DNA from 2 places in the Virgibacillus ainsalahensis genome. Region 1 is predicted to be linked to the other one. Evidence: riboswitches for the same ligand, from Rfam matches in the RefSeq annotation. Region 1 holds a riboswitch; the other holds the start of a gene.

Region 1 (4,553 bases):
CAAACACCGGGATGCGGACATTTTCTACAAAGGCTTTTGCTGCTGCTTTATCAGGCAACCGGAAAGAAAGCACAGCCCCGTCACCGCTTGACTGATGGCGGTGAATATCGTGCCCAGGATGTGAAGTTAAGCCAGGATAATACACTTCTTCCACGATGGTCTGCTCCTTTAAATAAGAAGCCAATATCCCAGCGGAATTGGATGACTGGTTAAGACGTGCACCCAATGTCTTAATACCTTGAATCAGCTGATAAGAATCCTGGGCGCCCAGAATAGAGCCAAAGGAATTTTGAATAAATGCCAACTTGTCGCCTAGTTCAGTCGTTCTTGTTACCGCAAGACCAGCAATGATATCACTATGCCCGGAAAGGAACTTTGTTGCACTGTGGAGCACCACATCCGCTCCTAAATCAATTGGATTTTGATAAAGTGGCGTCATAAACGTATTATCAATAAATGTCAAACAGTTATTTGATTTTGCAATCTTTATAATCCCTGCAATATCTGTGATATTCATACAAGGATTGGATGGCGTCTCAATATAGATCACTTTTGTATTCGGTTGGACGGCTTTTGCAGTTTCCTCTAAGTCGGTCAGGTTAACAAAAGTGTGGTCAATTTGAAATTTTGGCAGTACTTCTGTTACGAAGCGAAAAGTTCCTCCATATACGTCTTTGGAAATCACAACATGATCACCAGAAGAAAGCAACATAAAAGCAGAAGAGATGGCTGACATACCTGAAGCAAATGCCAATCCACGTGCACCACCTTCCAAATCTGCAATTGCTTCTTCCAATGCCTCTCTCGTAGGGTTTCCTGATCTGCTGTAATCGAAGGGGCCAAATGCATCAAAACTCTTCTGATGATAGGTAGATGATTGATAAATCGGTACATTAACTGACCCTGTATAATCTTTTTGACTATTGTTTTTCGCTGAATGAACAAGCTTTGTTTCCAGTTTATTTTTGAATGGACTCATTGGAAGTTTGCCCCTCTCTTAAAAATGAAAATGCATGTTTTAAATCTTCTATTAAATCTTCTGCTCGCTCAATACCTACCGAAAAACGCAATAGTCGATCAGAGATTCCACGTCGCTCGCGTTCTTCTTTTGGAATCTCGGCATGTGTTTGTGTAGCAGGATAGGTAATGAAGCTTTCCACTCCTCCAAGACTTTCCGCAAATGTTATTAACTTCAGATTTTGCAAAAATGGATCAATCCATTGACTTTCTTTTAGGCTAAAGGAAAGCATACCGCCTTTGCCAGCATATAAAACTTCTGTAACAATTTCTTCCTTGTGCAGGTATGCGGCAATTGTTTTGGCGTTTTCCTCATGTTTATTCATCCTTAAGGCAAGAGTTTTCAAACCTCTGATTAAAAGCCAGGAATCAAGTGAGGAAAGTACTGCACCCGAAGTATTATGAAGGATGGATAGTTTTTCGCAGAGTTCATTTCCTTTTGCTACTACTAAACCGGCTAACACATCATTATGACCTCCGATATATTTTGTAGCACTATGTATGACAACATCTGCACCTGACTCCAATGGTTGCTGAAGATAAGGAGTTAAAAATGTATTGTCCACGATTAATAAAAGGTTGTGTCTGTGTGCCAGTTCTGCAAGTTGCTCTATACCAATCTCCTGCATTAACGGATTTGTAGGCGTTTCGATAAAAATCGCTTTTGTATTATCAGTAATTAAGTTTTCGGTTTCTGTCGTTTTCGTTAATTCTGTATAAATTGTCCGGATATCATAGGCTTGTTCATAGTGCTGCAGGATACGATAGGTTCCACCATAGAGATCCTCTGGAGCAATGATTTCATCACCGGAACGGAAAAGGGACAGAACCAGTTGTATTGCCGACATTCCTGAGCTGCAGGCAAAACCTTGATCCCCTGCCTCCAGATCTGCGATACCTTCTTCTAAAAGAGATCGGGTAGGATTTTTAGTCCGGGTATAATCATAACCGGTTGATTGACCAAGTCCTTGATGCTGATAGGCTGTGGAAAAATAAACGGGAGGATTGACGGCTCCGGTTAATTCATCACTTTTATTTCCCAACTGCGCTAATTTTGTTTCAATGCTTCGATCTGTCATGATGATTTCATCCCCCTTGTAAAATTAAACCTTTTTGCTCTTACCCGAAAGACGGGAAAGACCTGACAGCAAGTATAAAAATTTCGGTTATCTAAGGTATATGCTGTTCTCAAAACTCCCCTAATAGTTGAAAAACCTCTTCTGGATTAAGAAGAGGTTTGGCATCACGGCTTATATCTCTTCTTATCTTTGAGCAGTATGCTCCTGGAATTGGCACAGTACTGTAAAGTCTGTTGCCGAGGGTTCAAAGGGCCAGTCCCTCCACCTCTCTGGATAAGAAAATAACTTATTCACTATAATTGATTAATACACAGAGTACACCTGCCAGATATTAATGTCAAGAAAAAGTTTGAAGATTGTCTTTAAATCGAATAGTAAGGAATAAATTATCCGCTTATAGACAGTAAAAGAGAACGCTTTTTGTTGACATGTTAAACATGGGACAGTAAGCTGATTATAGAAGAATTTTTATGAAACCATCAATGAATGAGAATCTATTTTTATCCCTTTAGGGGAAATATAAAAGAGTGAGGCGAAAAACATGAATCAGACAACTACGGAAAAAAATCGTCATCTGGGTGAAATTCTTTCTGGAATGAACCGTGTTATTGTAGCTTTTTCCGGTGGTGTAGACAGCACGTTAGTATTGAAAAGAGCACAACAGGAATTAGGGGCTTCCAACGTTCTGGCTGTTGTTGTTAAATCAGAATTATTTCGTGAAGAAGAGTTCGAAGGCGCCGTAGAACTTGCCGAAAAAATGGGAGTAAACGTGCATCAAACAGAAATTAAAGAGCTGGAAGATGCAGGAGTTGCAGCAAATACGCCAGATTCCTGGTATTACAGTAAAAAACTGCTTTATTCCCATTTAAATAATTTAGCGAAAGAAATGAATTATGACTACGTGCTTGATGGAATGATTATGGATGACATGGCGGATTTCCGTCCAGGTTTAAAAGCAAGAACGGAAGCAGGCGCACGCAGTGTACTTCAGGAAGCCAAGCTTTTCAAACAAGAAGTTCGTGAACTCACCAAAGCACTTGATATCCCTGTTTGGAATAAACCAGCTTCCTGCAGCCTGGCATCCAGAATTCCATATGGTACAAAATTGGATAAACAGAAGATTGAACAAGTCGATCAGGCAGAGAAATTCATCACAAAGTTAGGGTTTGATATCGTACGAGTACGTCACCATGGCGATGTAGCACGTATTGAGGTCACTCCTGAAGAAATTACAAAATTAATGGAGCACAGTGAAGAAGTACAATTGAAACTTCAATCACTTGGCTTCGCTTATGTATCCATGGATCTTCGCGGGTATCGTACAGGAAGTATGAACGAAGTATTGCCACAGGATTCATTACAAACTAAAATAAGCTAAGCATGTAAAGAGTCCTTCAGTGATAAAATACTGGAGGACTCTTTTTTCGTGGATAGAGAAATATAACCCTTTCTATTGTATAAGTACGCTAAGATATACTGCCAATATTTTTGAAAACCAGCCATGTTTTCTAACAGGTAAATAGGGGAATCTTGACATTAACAGCATAATTAGAAGTGTAAGGAAAGAGTTGGGTTAAAATTCTAAAAATTCATTGACAATCAAATATTATTGAATTATGATTAAATTAAAACATTGTCGACAATCGGCAAAATAATTGTACCTTTATTTTGAGTTTTTGCATAAAATAAAGTAGTGATATTATATGTATTGCTGATTACTACTGTGTGTTTTCGCGGTTTTTAAAATTTTTTCTGCGAAAGGGTGGATAGCTGTGTTAACATTTCCTGTCTTAGAGTTTCAAGAAAGATTGGCAAAAACAAAGCAGCGAATGGCGACTGAAGGGATTGAAGTCCTATTAGTAACAGATCCGGCAAATATGAATTATATAAGCGGCTATGATGCCTGGTCTTTTTATGTTCATCAGTTGCTTGTCGTTTTGATAGATGAAGACCAACCATACTGGATTGGACGTGGATTAGATGCAAGCGCTGCCAGGCATACAACCTGGCTGGATGAAAACCATATTCTCCCATATGCAGACCACTACGTTCAATCACAGATTAGGCATCCAATGGACTTTGTCTCCGATTTTTTAAAGAAGAAAAAACGGGATAAGCAGACGATTGCAATGGAACTTGATGCTTATTATTTTACTGCCCAATGCTATATTCGGTTAACGAAGGAATTACCGAATGCTACATTCAGGGATGGAACAAATTTAGTCAACTGGATACGCCTCATCAAATCTGACCGGGAAATTAACTATATTAAACAAGCTGCCAAAATTTCTGAAAAAGCAATGCAGACAGCCTACGAGATGCTGAATAAAGGTGTCAGACAATGTGATGTGGCTGCAGGTATATCCTATGCTCAAATAAGTGGAACAGAGGATTACGGAGGGGATTATCCATCCATTGTTCCATTGCTGCCGACAGGTGAAAAAACCTCTGCATGTC
Region 2 (4,553 bases), 1.0 Mb from region 1:
CCCCATGATGAGTGCCCGAATGACGGCCCTTTCTCTTCGTTCGGTTGTTCATCCTCTTGATGAGTGCCCGAATGACAGCTTTTCATCTTCGTTCAGTCGTTCATCCCCATGATGAGTGACCGAATGACAGCTCTTTTTCTTCGTTCAGTCGTTCATCCCCTTGATGAGTGCCCGAATGCCAGCTCTTCTTCTTCGTTCTGTCGTTCATCCCCATGATGAGTGACCGAATGACAGCTCTTTTTCTTCGTTCAGTCGTTCATCCCCATGATGAGTGCCCGAATGACAGCTTTTCATCTTCGTTCAGTCGTTCATCCCCTTGATGAGTGCCCGAATGTCGGTTCTTTTTCTTCGTTCGGTTGTTCATCCTCTTGATGAGTGCCCGAATGACAGCTTTTCATCTTCGTTCAGTCGTTCATCCCCATGATAAGTGCCCGAATGTCGGTTCTTTTTCTTCGTTCGGTTGTTCATCCTCTTGATAAGTGCCCGAATGACAGCTTTTCTTCTTCGTTCAGTCGTTCATCCCCCTGATGAGTGCCCGAATGACAGCTTTTCATCTTCGTTCTGTCGTTCATCCCCCTGATGAGTGCCCGAATGACAGCTCTTCTTCTTCGTTCAGTCGTTCATCCCCATGATGAGTGACCGAATGACAGCTTTTCTTCTTCGTTCAGTCGTTCATCCCCCCGATGAGTCCCGATTCCTGGAGAATGTTAATTGAATCAATAACCATAGGTATTTTTACAGATCAATAGAAAACTGCACCCGGATTTGGAGTGCAGTTTTCTATTGATCTATCCAATTAATCTTCTTCGTCAAACTCCCGCTTGGCAAGCTGCTGTTCATAGATAAACAGTGCATTATTATCATCTTTGATACGCTCCATATAGTCAATATGCGTTTCAAACATGGACTCTTCTTCAACCTGTTCATCCAGGAACCATCTGACAAAGGATAATGTCATATGTTCCTTCTCATCCATTGCAATATCTGATATTTCATAGAATGATTTTGTTACTTCTCTTTCCTGTTCTCGGCCTTTTTTGAACGTATCCAGAACGGAACCATAATCATTTTTCGGTGCAGGAAGTGCTTTAAACTTCGCATGAATCCCACGATCGTTCAAGTAATTGTAAATTTTCATGCCGTGGTAACGCTCTTCCTTCGCCTGCTGGATAAAGAAATTAGCAAAACCATCATAGCTGTTCGTTTCACAGTAGGATGCCATCGCCATGTACTCATGGGATGCTGCAAACTCGTTGTTCATTTGGTTAATTAATGCTTCTTGTAACTTATTTGACAACATAGAAATCATCCTCCTTTGTGAGTTAATTATAACACTATTCGTGGTTACATAATAAAGAAAGATGCATTCTGTTTTATTCAATAGATTGAGATCATCTGCTTTTCATGAATCGGCGCGCTCTTTGTTTATTTTTGCCCAACCGGATTCTCGATCACTACCCCTCCAGATACAACTTCTACTGTGTTGGCGATGGTATCACCGACAGGGCAGTGTTTTTCGATGAATGCAACAAACTCATTCACTTTCTCCTCGGGTGCATCTGTCTCGATGTGGTAGGTATAGCGGATGGTGGAAAAGCCCGGGCGGACATCACTTTTGCCAAGGAATCCGTCAAGATCTATGTCACCTTCCAGCTCCACGGAAAATGCGTTCAGATTGATATCGAATTTTTCCGCATAGGTACGGGCGACAATGGACTGGCATGCGCCGAGTCCGGAAAGTAGCACCTCCACTGGATTCATGCCTTTGTCGGTTCCACCAAGATTTGCCGGCTCATCAATGGTCAGTTTGTGGCCCCTTGCTTCTGTCTCCACCAATACATTTTCTTTGAGTGTTGCATTTGCCTTAACTGTTTGTACAGCCATTTATAATCCGCTCCTTTATTATTATTTACACAAAAGCCCTTCTCCATGAAGGGGAAGGGCGGTAATCTTAGACATCACGTCCCCTTCCCATCTTCGGAATGCATTCATTCCTCTGAAATTGGCACCGTGTTTTAAAAGGGGAAAATCCCTTCTAAGACCGGTTGCCGAGAGCTCATCGGGTCAGTCCCTCCCTCTCTCTGGATAAGAAGTAGCTATTTATGTAATTGTCATTAATCTTATCAGAATTAGTAGAATAGTCAAGCGATTTTTGCATGAAATTTATTTCAGTGTAATAGCAGAGTTGTTAAATAAGCAGGAATGTGGTCAATAGCGTAGAAATAGTTATATACATAGGAGGAGTAGCAATGCAGGAGTTTTAAATCAAAGGGAAAGATAAAAGATTGGATGATGAAACATAAAACGATTGAATATATCTGTTCCGTCTGCACCGGAGCGTACATATTAGGTGAAACTGGATTATTAGATGGAAAGAAAGCTACTACCCACCACTCAGCGTTGAAAATTGTACAAGAAAAGTATCCTCATATTCGCGTTTTATCCGATAGTAAAGTTGTGCATGATGGTAACTTCATTTCTTCCGGCGGGGTCTCTTCAGGAATTAATATGGCACTCTACCTTGTAGAGCAAATAATGGGGAAAGCAACTGCTGAGAGAACAGCTAAAACGATTGAATTTGTGCAATAAATATTTTCATGAACGGGGCAGGTAATTGCGGAATAAGGCATTGAATTGTAAGTCGTAGATAAACAGATTTCACAAGGAGAACGAAATATCCATTATAGGTTTAGAAGGTGAATATCCCTTGAAAAGTGAGCAGATGCAATTTTATTTTCAGCTGGTAGAAGACCAACGTAATGATTTTTTTCGGTACATAGATGAAAAGGTGGAGGACGCATGGGAACGTCCACTAACGGATAAATGGTCGATTGGCGAGACAGTCTATCATCTCGTGCTTATGGTAAGGTTAGTGCGAAGGGTTTCCATTTTTTATCTTCCAGTGATGCAGCCTTATGCACATCTACGCAAGAAACGTCCGTATCAAACAAAGAGTCATAATATTTATGAGGAATACAAGCAAACGAAGAAACGACCAATGAAAGCGCCTTTTCTGTTAATACCGCCAAATAATCTGAGTCAGAAATACCACTTCACAGAGGTTTGGCAGCTGCTCAACACCGAAACAGCCAAATTGAAGGAAAAAGTTGCTGCTATCGATGAACGTGTGGCCGGCCAAATTCGCTATCCCGACCCGATTGCCCACTACCCAAACGTCATTCAAAGCATTCACTTAGTAGCAATCCATGAACAACACCATTTCGATTTAGCAGTAAAATATGATCAGAATCAAAAATAATAAAAACAAAACCCTCTACTCACACGAGTAGAGGGTTTATTTTTATGCGATATAATCTTGTTTGTGAACATCAGGGTTTTCTTTTATGATATAGAATTTACCTTTTGTTGTAATTGCAAGGACTACGGTAAGAATCGCTGCAAGTATTGCTGCAAAGAATGCGGCAGTACTTTGCAGGAACGTACCCATATAGCCTAATGCAGCAATTGTTCCTAAACCACTGGCTATCAATAATGATGCAACACCAACAGGGTTCCACTTATGCAGGTTTTCCTGTTTGGCTTCATAATAGCCTGGGCCAATCTTAAGAATTCGCTTGACGATGACCGCATCTGTTACTAGAATAGCAGCCCATGTCATCAAAAAGACCCCTTGGAATGTCATTGCCATTTCCAGATGATTCACGATGCCACCAAGCATTAAGACAATCGCAGAGATACCTGTAATAACTACCCAGAAACGTCTGCCCGGTGTAAATTTAAAGATGTTTTCAAAAAAGGAAGACAGGGAAAGAGAACCACTGTAGATGTTGGTAATATTGATTCTTACCTGTGTGATCATTGTAAATAAAACACCCCAGATACCTAGCAGTAGTACGATGTATACACCAGGATTCGGTTCTCCCAGGCGAACACCAAACCAGATACCAAGACCTCCCATCACACCAAAACAGAAGATTTGCGGAATAAAGCCAATGGCAAAGATGCCAAATTTCGTATCTTTCGGTTTAAGAAAACGGGCATAATCAGAAGCGAGCAACGGTGTCAGTCCCATGATCCCGTGCTGCATCCCGATACAAAGCAATAGCGCTGTACCACCTACTTGAACCCCTTCTGGCATATAGGTCCAGAAGCTACCTTCATAGAGGGAAGGTGTCATTGAGGCCATTACGATTGCTGCAATTAAAAAAACGCCGAACAAAGGCAGCGACCATTTTTGCAGTTTATCCAATTGCTTGATCCCAAACCAGTTTAACGGAATGACGAGTGATCCAAAGAAAATAATTAACGCCCATTGTGGGATAACTGGGAAGAATTCGTGGACGGCAGTGACTAATATCATGCCTTCCAGCGCACAATACATAATAAAATTCGTGGCATAGATAAATGAGGTTAGAGACGCTCCAATATAGCCAAATCCGCCACCACGGGATAGTAAGTTTACGTTCATCCCCGATTTTGCAGATAGATATGCAATAAATGTTCCCAATATGCCGGCAACAACAATTGCGTATATAGCTGATATAATTGCGTTAATTGCACCAAACTGTAGTGCCATTACACTACCCATTTGG

What was found. A riboswitch is a leader RNA that binds a small molecule or an ion and turns the genes downstream of it on or off. The one in region 1 is predicted to bind S-adenosylmethionine.
Region 2: another riboswitch for S-adenosylmethionine. It lies ahead of ACZ427_RS18070 (OsmC family protein); the one in region 1 lies ahead of ACZ427_RS12695 (methionine biosynthesis PLP-dependent protein).

What each region holds. Positions count from the first base shown of each region.
Region 1 is NZ_AP043943.1:2,601,106-2,605,658, reverse strand. Features, by position in the region: gene metC (cystathionine beta-lyase) at 1-979, opposite strand, end outside; gene ACZ427_RS12695 (methionine biosynthesis PLP-dependent protein) at 960-2,096, opposite strand; SAM riboswitch class I at 2,277-2,376, opposite strand; gene larE (ATP-dependent sacrificial sulfur transferase LarE) at 2,638-3,474, shown strand; gene ACZ427_RS12685 (M24 family metallopeptidase) at 3,869-4,553, shown strand, end outside.
Region 2 is NZ_AP043943.1:3,636,741-3,641,293, forward strand. Features, by position in the region: gene ACZ427_RS18065 (ferritin) at 797-1,300, opposite strand; gene ACZ427_RS18070 (OsmC family protein) at 1,426-1,884, opposite strand; SAM riboswitch class I at 1,969-2,092, opposite strand; gene ACZ427_RS18075 (DJ-1/PfpI family protein) at 2,290-2,589, shown strand; gene ACZ427_RS18080 (DinB family protein) at 2,723-3,259, shown strand; gene ACZ427_RS18085 (purine-cytosine permease family protein) at 3,302-4,553, opposite strand, start outside.